DNA from 3 places in the Paenibacillus sp. TC-CSREp1 genome. Region 1 is predicted to be linked to each of the others. Evidence: predicted binding sites of a transcription regulator. Region 1 holds the regulator's gene; each other region holds the start of a gene.
What was found. Region 1 encodes LexA, which represses DNA repair genes until DNA is damaged. Its sites were predicted from a motif close to CGAACATATGTTCG; they were not measured.

Region 1 (3,288 bases):
AAAGTACTCATGAACAGATACAAAAAGGCAAGACCAATCAGAAAAATGGGGAATAACAGGCTTCTACCCTTGAAAATATCTTCACCTGGATTTCCCGTAATTGGCTGACCATTTTTTTTACGCTGCTGATTCAATTGCTTCGAATTTTTCCGAACCGTTCTCTCGAACGAACGCCGTGACATGTAAATCCCCCTTATGTGTCTTGTATCGGCTTACATAACAATATGCAAACCGATATTCCCCCTTTATAGTAAGCAGCCTCAAATAACATGAAGAAACCTAAATATCATTAAGATATGTTTAGGTTTCTGGAATTAATGTTTGAGTTTGCCTTGGTGGCCTTTGCCCTTATCGTCATCTACAATTTCAATGGAATCCAGCTGCTGTCTGAAATTGCTACGAATGTTACCCAAATAAATCTCTCTTAGCTTGGCACGTTCAACAAGTTCTTCCTCTGACAGTCCAGTGGATTTCTGCTTGCGAGCCAATTCATTAATACGTGCTACCAGACTATCTATATCCAAGCTTGTCCCCTCCAAAAATACAAAGTCATATTAACTTTGACATGATCAGGGCTGCTTGTCAAGTTGGTAAGCGGCAATGCCTGTTGATACGAATTTCTATTGAGCAAACTGAGGTAATATCAGAACTTGTCCAGTCTGAATTGTTGTTGATTCCAGCTGATTCACCTTTTTGATTGCTTCTATATATACCCTGGTGTCCATTGCTGCTGGCTTATGCTCCAAAGAAATGCTCCACAATGTTTCCCCTTGAGATACAGCGATCTTTCCCCCTGGAAGTAAATCATTTTCGTTGCCGGCAAAAACGGTTAGTACAGTGCTGCAGCCTATAAATATAATTAATGAAGCGATAGCTAGTTTGATTAATCCTGAGGAAAGCTTGAAACGTGCCATAAATGTTCTCAATTGCCCTATGTTAGACTTCACAGCTACTGAATTTACCGGTTCATAAATGCTTTGATAAGTAGAATATCTCATGTGTATCCCGCCTCCAAACGTTTGTTCCTATCTCATGAAATCAATATAACACGAACATTTGTTTTGTTCAATAACTTTTTAGAACAATTGTTCGCTCTTTTTCCGATAATTTAACGACCTTTATCAGACCAACGAAAACTTCTCCTATTAGTAAGTCTAATAAAGCAGCTTATTGTTGAAGTTTGATAACACAACTCAATATTTAAGCTTGAGAGAACGGATTCATACTGAGTCCTGGCAGAACAATCGACAGCTATCAGAATTCATAAACTCAAGGATTTGCATATGTTCTTATCAGATCATGTCTTAGTTTCGAAAAAAACACTGAAAACTTGCGATTTGTTTAGAACTTATGTTTGTACGAACGGAGGTTCTATGTTATAATTTTCCCAAACGTTACTAAAATGGGGTTGATACGGTATGTCGAAGATATCCAGCAGGCAGCAGGCAATTCTGGAGTTTATACGAAATGAAGTCCGGTTGAAGGGGTATCCTCCTTCCGTACGGGAAATTGGCGAAGCTGTTGGACTGGCTTCCAGCTCCACGGTTCATGGTCATTTGGATCGTTTGGAGAAGAAGGGACTGATCAGACGCGACCCTACCAAGCCAAGAGCGATCGAGCTTTTGAGCCAGGAGGAGTCGGAGCATTCTCATCAATTTGCCCACAGCGTTGCACGAATTCCAGTTGTAGGTAAGGTTACAGCCGGGGTTCCGATTACAGCAACCGAAAATATCGAGGATTACTTCCCGCTTCCAACTCACTATGTTGGCGAACAGAAAGTGTTTATGCTTTCCGTTGTCGGGGACAGTATGATTGAAGCAGGAATCGTGAATGGAGATTATGTCATTGTTCGTCAACAGCAGACCGCGGATAATGGTGACATTGTCGTAGCAATGACTGAAGATGATGAAGCAACAGTGAAAACGTTCTATAAGGAGAAGGATCACATCCGCCTGCAGCCGGAGAATGCTACACTTGAGCCGCTTCGTTTGAAACATGTCAGCATTTTAGGCAAGGTTATCGGTCTTTTCCGTGATATTCATTAATACAACTAGTTTCTATATTTGTTATATTTCACGCCATATGAAAGAGGTTGCCCTGACTACAGGACAACCTCTTTTATTCACTCTCCTATGTTACAAACATGCTCATGTGTAATGAAGTAACCTCATCTATTTTTTTGATAAAAAACAAAGGTTATTTATTGCGTTTAAGAACGCTTTTGTGATGGGAGAATACTTCAAAGCTTTGCTGCCCATGATATGAACCCATGCCGCTCTCGCCAACGCCGCCAAAAGGAAGATAATGCGAGGTCATATGGGACAAAGTCTCATTAATACATCCCCCGCCAAAGGAAACCTGATTCAATACCTTCTCCTGCAAAGCCTCATCCTCCGTGAACAGATACAACGCCAGCGGTTTCGGACGACGCACAATTTCATCAAGCATCGGATTAAGGTCACTATACGTGAAGACAGGCAAAATAGGACCAAAAATCTCTTCCTGCATCACGGGTGAATCCCAATCGATGTCAGTGAGAACAGTCGGTTCAATCATAAGTTGGTCGCAGCTCGAGCGGCCTCCCAGAACTGTTTTCCCATTCGCAAGAAAAGCAGCTAAACGATCAAAGTTACGAGTGTTGACGATATGCGGAAAATCGGCATTTTGCATCACGTCATCACCAAACTTATCGTGTACCTCCGCCTGGATCTGTTCCATCAATTGATCATACACCTGCTCATGAACTAACAAATAATCCGGTGCTACACAGGTTTGTCCTGCATTCAAAAATTTACCACGTACAAGACGTTGTGCTGCCGTTTGCAAATCCGCGTCATGATGCACAATCGCCGGACTTTTACCCCCGAGCTCTAACGTTACCGGAGTCAAGTGCTCTGCTGCAGCTTTCATGACAATGCGACCTACTCCTGTACTGCCTGTAAAGAAAATATAATCAAATTTTTCATTCAGCAGCGCTGTGCTAGTCTCAACCTCGCCCTCCATAACAGCAATATACTCCTCAGGATATACCTCCTGTATAAGATCATAAATTAAACGAGATGTTGCAGGTGTAAGCTCAGAAGGTTTGATCACTGCACAGTTCCCTGCAGCAATAGCGCCAATTAAAGGTCCAAACGCCAGTTGAAACGGATAATTCCAAGGGGCAATGATCAGCGCAACTCCGTATGGTTCAGGGTATATCGTGCTAACTGCATCAGGCATTACCGAGCTCGTTGGTACTGTACGCGGCGCAGCCCAGTCACGCAAATGCTCCAGCGCATGATCCAG
Region 2 (3,288 bases), on a different contig from region 1:
CAACAAGCTTCTCTTGTTCAAGCCGATCAAGAACCTCTTCTATGATCGATGTCGCGAACTCCTTTTGCCTTAACTTCTGGCTTAATTCGTGGCGTGTTCGCTGCTTGAATTCCAGAAAACGCAAAGCCTGCACATACGTTCGCTGGCGTTCATCCGCAATCAGGATCGCCTCCAGATCCTTCTTCATAAAGGTACTTCCCCGAGTAAGCCTGTACTTGATCATCACATCTTCCAGAACGGTAATGGAATAAATGCCAAATGAAATCCGATAACGGGCTTCTCTGCTCTTGGTTCGTTCAACCCTTGTAATTTCGAGTTCTTCATCGTCAGGAAGCTGGGAAATACCGTCTACCTTGGCCTGTTCATGCAGTTCTTCTTCATGTTCATCATATTCATGCTGGTTTTGGCGATGCCTCACTACGATCTTCACACTCCCCGCTATTCTCTGTTTGGGTTAAAATACACTTTTTCTGCTCATTCTTTCATTCGGATGGCATAGATGCTAACAGCCTCTGTCCGGAATGGACAGAGGCTGTTAGCATTGCGAGAAACCTTAGCTAAATAAGCATAATTGCCCGCTACTACAGGTTTCAACAGGTCGGAGTACACGAGTTAGTAACCGACATATAAATTACTCATTAATTTCAAATAATTCCTGTTCCTCAGCCGCTTCTTTTTCTTGTTCTTCGCTCGTTGGTGCAGGAACAGCTGTTGTCAAATTGCTGGCTTCACGAATTTTTTGCTCGATTACATCAGCAATCTCTTTATGTTCTTTCATAAACTGCTTTGCATTCTCACGACCCTGGCCTAAACGCTCGCCTTCGTAAGAATACCAGGCACCGCTTTTATTAACGATATCCAGTTCTGTACCAATGTCGATGATACTTCCCTCTTTAGAAATACCTTCACCGTACATAATATCAACTTCCGCTTGTTTAAATGGAGGTGCTACTTTATTTTTTACCACTTTAATACGAGTACGGTTACCCGTAATGTCATTACCTGATTTGATGCTCTCAATACGGCGCACATCGAGACGAATCGTAGAATAGAACTTCAGTGCACGGCCGCCAGGTGTCGTTTCCGGGTTACCAAACATTACGCCAACCTTCTCACGAAGCTGGTTGATGAAGATTGCAATCGTTTTGGATTTACTGATCGCTCCGGACAATTTACGCAGTGCCTGTGACATCAAACGCGCCTGCAAGCCTACGTGGGAATCCCCCATCTCTCCTTCAATCTCTGCTTTTGGTACAAGAGCTGCTACCGAGTCAATAACGATGATGTCTACTGCACCACTGCGTACAAGTGCCTCAGCAATTTCCAAGCCCTGCTCTCCCGTATCCGGCTGGGATAAAAGCAACTCATCAATGTTAACGCCCAGTTTGCTTGCATAATTCGGATCAAGCGCATGCTCGGCATCGATGAATGCTGCTTGTCCACCCACGCGTTGAACCTCGGCAATCGCGTGCAATGCTACAGTTGTTTTACCTGAAGATTCAGGTCCATATATTTCAACAATACGGCCTTTAGGCAAGCCGCCTGTCCCTAGTGCAATATCCAAAGCCAATGATCCACTGGGAATGATTTCCACATTCATGTGAGTTGACTCACCCAGTTTCATAATGGAACCTTTACCAAATTGCTTCTCTATTTGACGGAGCGCCATATCAAGCGCGGCACGACGGTCTGACAATAAACTCACACCCTTTACTGTTTATAATGTAATGATACCTTGTTTTTACTCGTTTGCCAAGCTTTTTTTCGAACATACATTCGTTTTTTTGTTCAGGCCGAGGCGCCTCTTCCTCATCGAAATGTATTCAAGAAACAGAAAAAGAACCGTAAACAAGGCTGTACAGCCACATTTTACGGTTCTTCCGTCTCAACACATTATACTTCCTTCATTACACAAAAGCAAACCATTCCATGCTTATCAGTCAATGGCAACTAGCTTTTGCCACAAACGATACAGGATCGCTTTTGCCGAACGGATACGGACCGTCTCCCGGTTACCGTTAATTCGCAATTCATGAATTTCAGTATCCTTTCCACGCTCTGCCAAAGCGATAAACACAAGCCCAGGTGGTTTACGTTCCGAATATCCTGGACCAGCTACTCCTGTAATCGCCAGACCGAAATCAGCATCCCCGATCATACGAACCTGCTCTGCAAGCACTTTAGCCACCTCAGGACTAACCGCACCCGGAGCGTCCTCACCTTCCAGATAGCTGTGCGGCACGTTAAGCAGCTTTTCTTTAATTTCATTGGAATAACAGACGATGCCACCTTTCAGCATCGAGGCACTTCCTGGCACAGAAGTGAGGCTTTGCATTACAAGCCCTCCTGTACAGCTCTCAGCGGCGCTCAGGGTCAGTCCCATATCAGACATCATCGTGACAATTGTGTACTCTATAGGCACATCCTCGGTCGCGTAGAGATGTTCGGCCAGACGCTCGCGAATCTGCACCTCCATCGCATCCAGCTTCAGCTTGGCCTCTCCTTCGCTTGCTGCTTTGGTAGATACACGTACAGTAACTTCTCCCTCGCTTGCATACGGAGCAATCGTAGGATCAGTCTGCGTATCAATAAGATCAAGCAGGCGATCCTCCAATGCGGATTCACCAATGCCTGCAAACTTGAGCATACGTGAATAAATCGGCATTTCTTCAGTAAGAACATGCTGGAGCAGCCACGGCTTGACCTCCTGCTCAAACATCGGAATGAGCTCTTTAGGCGGTCCAGGCATCACGACATAATATTTGTCATTGTCCGCAATGGCATTGCCTGCGGCAAGACCCGTTTCATTCGCCAAGGGTGTTCCACCTTCAATAACGATGGCTTGACGCCGATTGTTCTCTGTCATCTCTACATTGCGTTCACGGAAGAAACCTTCAATCTTGTCCATCGCCATACGATCAATGTGCAGCTTTCGTTGGAGCACAGCCGCAAGCGCATCTTTGGTCAGATCATCCTGGGTAGGACCGATGCCGCCTGAAAATAAAATAACATCAGCGCGTCCCTGCGCAATACGGATCGCTTCACTAAGCCGATTCAGATTATCACCAACCACGGTCTGAAAGTATACGTCAATTCCCATGGCTGCAAGTTCCCGGGAAAGATATCTGGCATTCGTATTAACGATTTGTCCTAGCAGCAGTTCGGTTCCAACTGCAATAATCTCTGCCTTCATTTCAGTATCCTCCTGTACATATGTTGAGCGTAATCAAAGGGCAATAGGATAAGCTCCTATTGCCCTTTGACCCGATGAGTCTTTCATCATTACCC
Region 3 (3,288 bases), on a different contig from region 1:
GATGCGGTGATTCGGCAAACGTAGCGGAAGGGACGAAATCGAATCCAAAGAAGCGAAGCGTTCGCCTTTGTCGCCAGATTTTCCCTTTGAAGAAAGGGAATCGAAAAAATCTGGAGACAACAGCGATCAGAGGATCGATTCGTTCCCGGAGCGGTCTGCCCAAACCTATCTTTTAAACTAACTTACGAAAGAAGTGGATCAATCTTGCCATCGGTAACACTGGAACGCAGCCGCAAAAAAAGGCTGGAACATGCACATCCCTGGGTTTTTAAAAATGAAATTGCATCCGTTGACGGCAGCCCGGAGCCGGGGGATATTGTAAATATTCTCAACCATCAAGGCCGCTACCTGGCGACGGGGTACTACAACCCGACTTCGCAAATTACCGTCCGTGTCGTTTCTTATCAGCCTTTGGAATTCGAACAGATGGACACGGCTTTTTTTGCTGCTCGTTTCCGCGATTGTTTGCGTCACCGGGAACGCTTCATACAAGATGGTGAAGCCTATCGTCTCGTTTATGGCGAGGCCGATTTTCTGCCCGGCTTGATCGTGGATCGCTTTGGCAGCATTCTCGTTGTGCAGATCCTTACACTGGGTATGGACCGCTGTCGTGAAGCCATCGTGCAAGCGCTCATAGAAGTCATGCAGCCGGAAGGTATTTATGAACGCAGCGATGTGTCCATTCGTGAGCTTGAGGGTCTGGAGCAGGTCAAAGGTCCTCTCTACGGAGATTGTCCGCGCCATGTAACTGTGACTGAGAATGGGCTGCTCATCAAGGTAGACATCGTAGAAGGGCAGAAAACAGGTTATTTCTTCGACCAGCGTGAGAATCGTGCGGCTATTGAACCGTTGATGAAAGGCTGGGGATACAAAAGCGGCATTACCATGCAGCAGATTGAGCATGAAGGAACCGAGCAGATGCTGCCTGTAAACAAGAGCGGCAAAGTGGTTACGTTCCCGTACTGGGATGGTGCGACTGTGCTGGAATGTTTCTCGCATACCGGCAGCTTTACGCTGAATGCCTGCAAATATGGAGCGAAGAAAGTAACCTGTCTCGATATTTCCGAGCATGCCATCGAAAGTGCACGAACCAATGTGGAGCTGAATGGTTTCACCGATCGGGTTGAGTTTGTAGTAGCGGATGCCTTCCAGTATTTGCGTGAGCAGGTCAAAGGGCTGGATGAGCGCAATGCACGGGCACGGGCCGCGGAGCAAAAGGTGGACACGTCCAAGGCGTTATCAAGTGCGGGTAAAACGTTCGATGTGGTCATTCTTGATCCTCCTGCGTTTGCCAAAACAAAATCAGCAGTCAAGGGGGCATGTCGCGGGTACAAGGATATTAACTTGCAGGGCATGAAGCTGGTTAACGAGGGTGGATATCTGGTCACCGCGAGCTGCTCCTACCATATGCGTCCTGATCTGTTTCTCGAAACGATAGCTGATGCGGCTGAAGATGCAGGCAAAGTGCTGCGTCTGATCGACTGGAAAGCTGCCGGCAAGGATCACCCGCAAATTCTGGGGGTAGATGAAGGCCATTACCTGAAATTCGCTATTTTTGAGGTGCGTAGCAAAAAGAATTAACAGACTTCCTTTTTTGCATCAAGCTTGTAAACAACAGGGGGAATTAAAGTAACATCCAGGTTATAAGTCCACAGTGGTTATCGCTGAGGGCTTTTTGCCATTCTCGGAGATGATCGCCGTTTATGGTGGATCGTGGCAAACGTATGTTCCGAAGCGAAGAAGGTATGGTATACTGGAAATTAAAATCTTGAACGTGCAGTTTGGAGGATGACACATGTCCATACGTTTTGTTATTGGCCGGGCAGGCAGTGGCAAAAGCACACTGATAACCCGGGAAATTACAACACTGCTTCAACAGGAGCCGGAAGGCAAACCGCTGATTTTGCTCGTTCCGGAGCAGAGCTCATTTCGGACAGAGCAGGCGCTGGTGTCCTCAGCAGCCATTAAAGGCACGATGCGAGCTGAAGTGCTTGGCTTCCGGCGCCTTGCTTATCGCGTTATGCAGGAAGCTGGCGGATCTGCTCGTATTCCCATTGGAGCCGAAGGCAAAAAGATGCTTTTATATAAAGTCATACAACGTCGAAAAGAAGAACTCAAGCTGTTTGCTGCCTCGGGCAGCCAGCTCGGGTTTATTGGAGAACTGACGAATCTATATAGCGAATTCAAGCGTTACGAGGTTCATGCTTCCGCGCTGGAAGAGGGGCTTGCAGAGTGGGGAATTGCGTCTGCATCACCTATTCTGGAGGACAAGCTGCATGATCTGAGTTTGATCTATCATGACTACGAGAAGGAATTAACAGATTTATATATTGATGATGAGGACACATTGAATGAACTGACAGGTCGGTTACCGGAAAGCAGCTGGCTGCAAGGAGCCGAGGTGTGGATTGATGGCTTTCATGGATTTACGCCACAGGAGCTGAGTGTGATTGGTCAGCTGATGCTTCAGGCCTCGTCTGTCACGATTTCCTTAACGTTGGATCGGGCTTACGAGCAAGGTGTGTTACCAGGGGAACTGGAGCTTTTTTATCCAACAGCAAGCGCTTATGTGCGCCTTAAAGGCATGGCTGAGCATCTGGGTGTGGCGAGTGATACGACCGTACTCCATGCTGAAGTATTGCCTAGGTTTAAGGATCGGCCGGGACTTGCACATCTGGAGGCCGGCTTTGACCGGCGTGTTCGCTGGCGGAGTCATGGTGAGGATGCAGGCATACGATTGATCGCTGCCGAGAACCGGCGTGCCGAGCTGGAGGGAGCGCTGCGTGAGATGCGGCGTCTGGCCCAGGAGCATGGAGCGAGGTATAGGGATATGGCGGTGCTGGTTCGCAGTATGGAGACGTATGCCGATATTGCCGAGCCACTATTCAGGGACTACAATGTCCCCGTCTTTCTGGACCGGAGACGAAGTGAGCTCCATCATCCTTTAGCTGAATTTATTCGTGCAGCACTGGATGTGGTTCGCCGTAACTGGCGGTACGAGGACGTTTTTCGCTGTGTCAAAACCGATCTGCTGCTTCCGCTGGATGGTTCTGTTACCCGTGAAGATATGGACCAGCTCGAAAACTATGTGCTCGCCTGCGGCATCCATGGATATCGCTGGACGGACGGCAAGCCATGGAAGTACGTACCGAGCTTGTCCCTGGAGGATAATGCTCAGGAAGCGCGAAGCCGGGGGCGTGATGCTGTATTGTCACTGATGGAGAGATGTCGGACCGTCATTATATCGTCTCTCGGCATATTTGAGAAACGAATGAAAAAAGCCAAAAC

Region 2: recA (recombinase RecA) is a predicted target of LexA. The motif match lies at 1,766-1,779, and genes of this name have one in related genera.
Region 3: addB (helicase-exonuclease AddAB subunit AddB) is a predicted target of LexA. The motif match lies at 1,718-1,731, and genes of this name have one in related genera.

What each region holds. Positions count from the first base shown of each region.
Region 1 is NZ_JBNOKM010000004.1:383,922-387,209, forward strand. It holds gene ACQSGY_RS08330 (vitamin K epoxide reductase family protein) at 1-182, opposite strand, end outside; gene ACQSGY_RS08335 (DUF896 domain-containing protein) at 315-524, opposite strand; gene ACQSGY_RS08340 (LysM peptidoglycan-binding domain-containing protein) at 621-998, opposite strand; gene lexA (transcriptional repressor LexA) at 1,419-2,045, shown strand; gene ACQSGY_RS08350 (aldehyde dehydrogenase) at 2,197-3,288, opposite strand, start outside.
Region 2 is NZ_JBNOKM010000005.1:94,315-97,602, reverse strand. It holds gene ACQSGY_RS08835 (regulatory protein RecX) at 1-418, opposite strand, end outside; gene recA (recombinase RecA) at 632-1,696, opposite strand; gene ACQSGY_RS08825 (competence/damage-inducible protein A) at 1,937-3,193, opposite strand.
Region 3 is NZ_JBNOKM010000001.1:472,745-476,032, reverse strand. It holds gene ACQSGY_RS02355 (class I SAM-dependent rRNA methyltransferase) at 205-1,581, shown strand; gene addB (helicase-exonuclease AddAB subunit AddB) at 1,796-3,288, shown strand, end outside.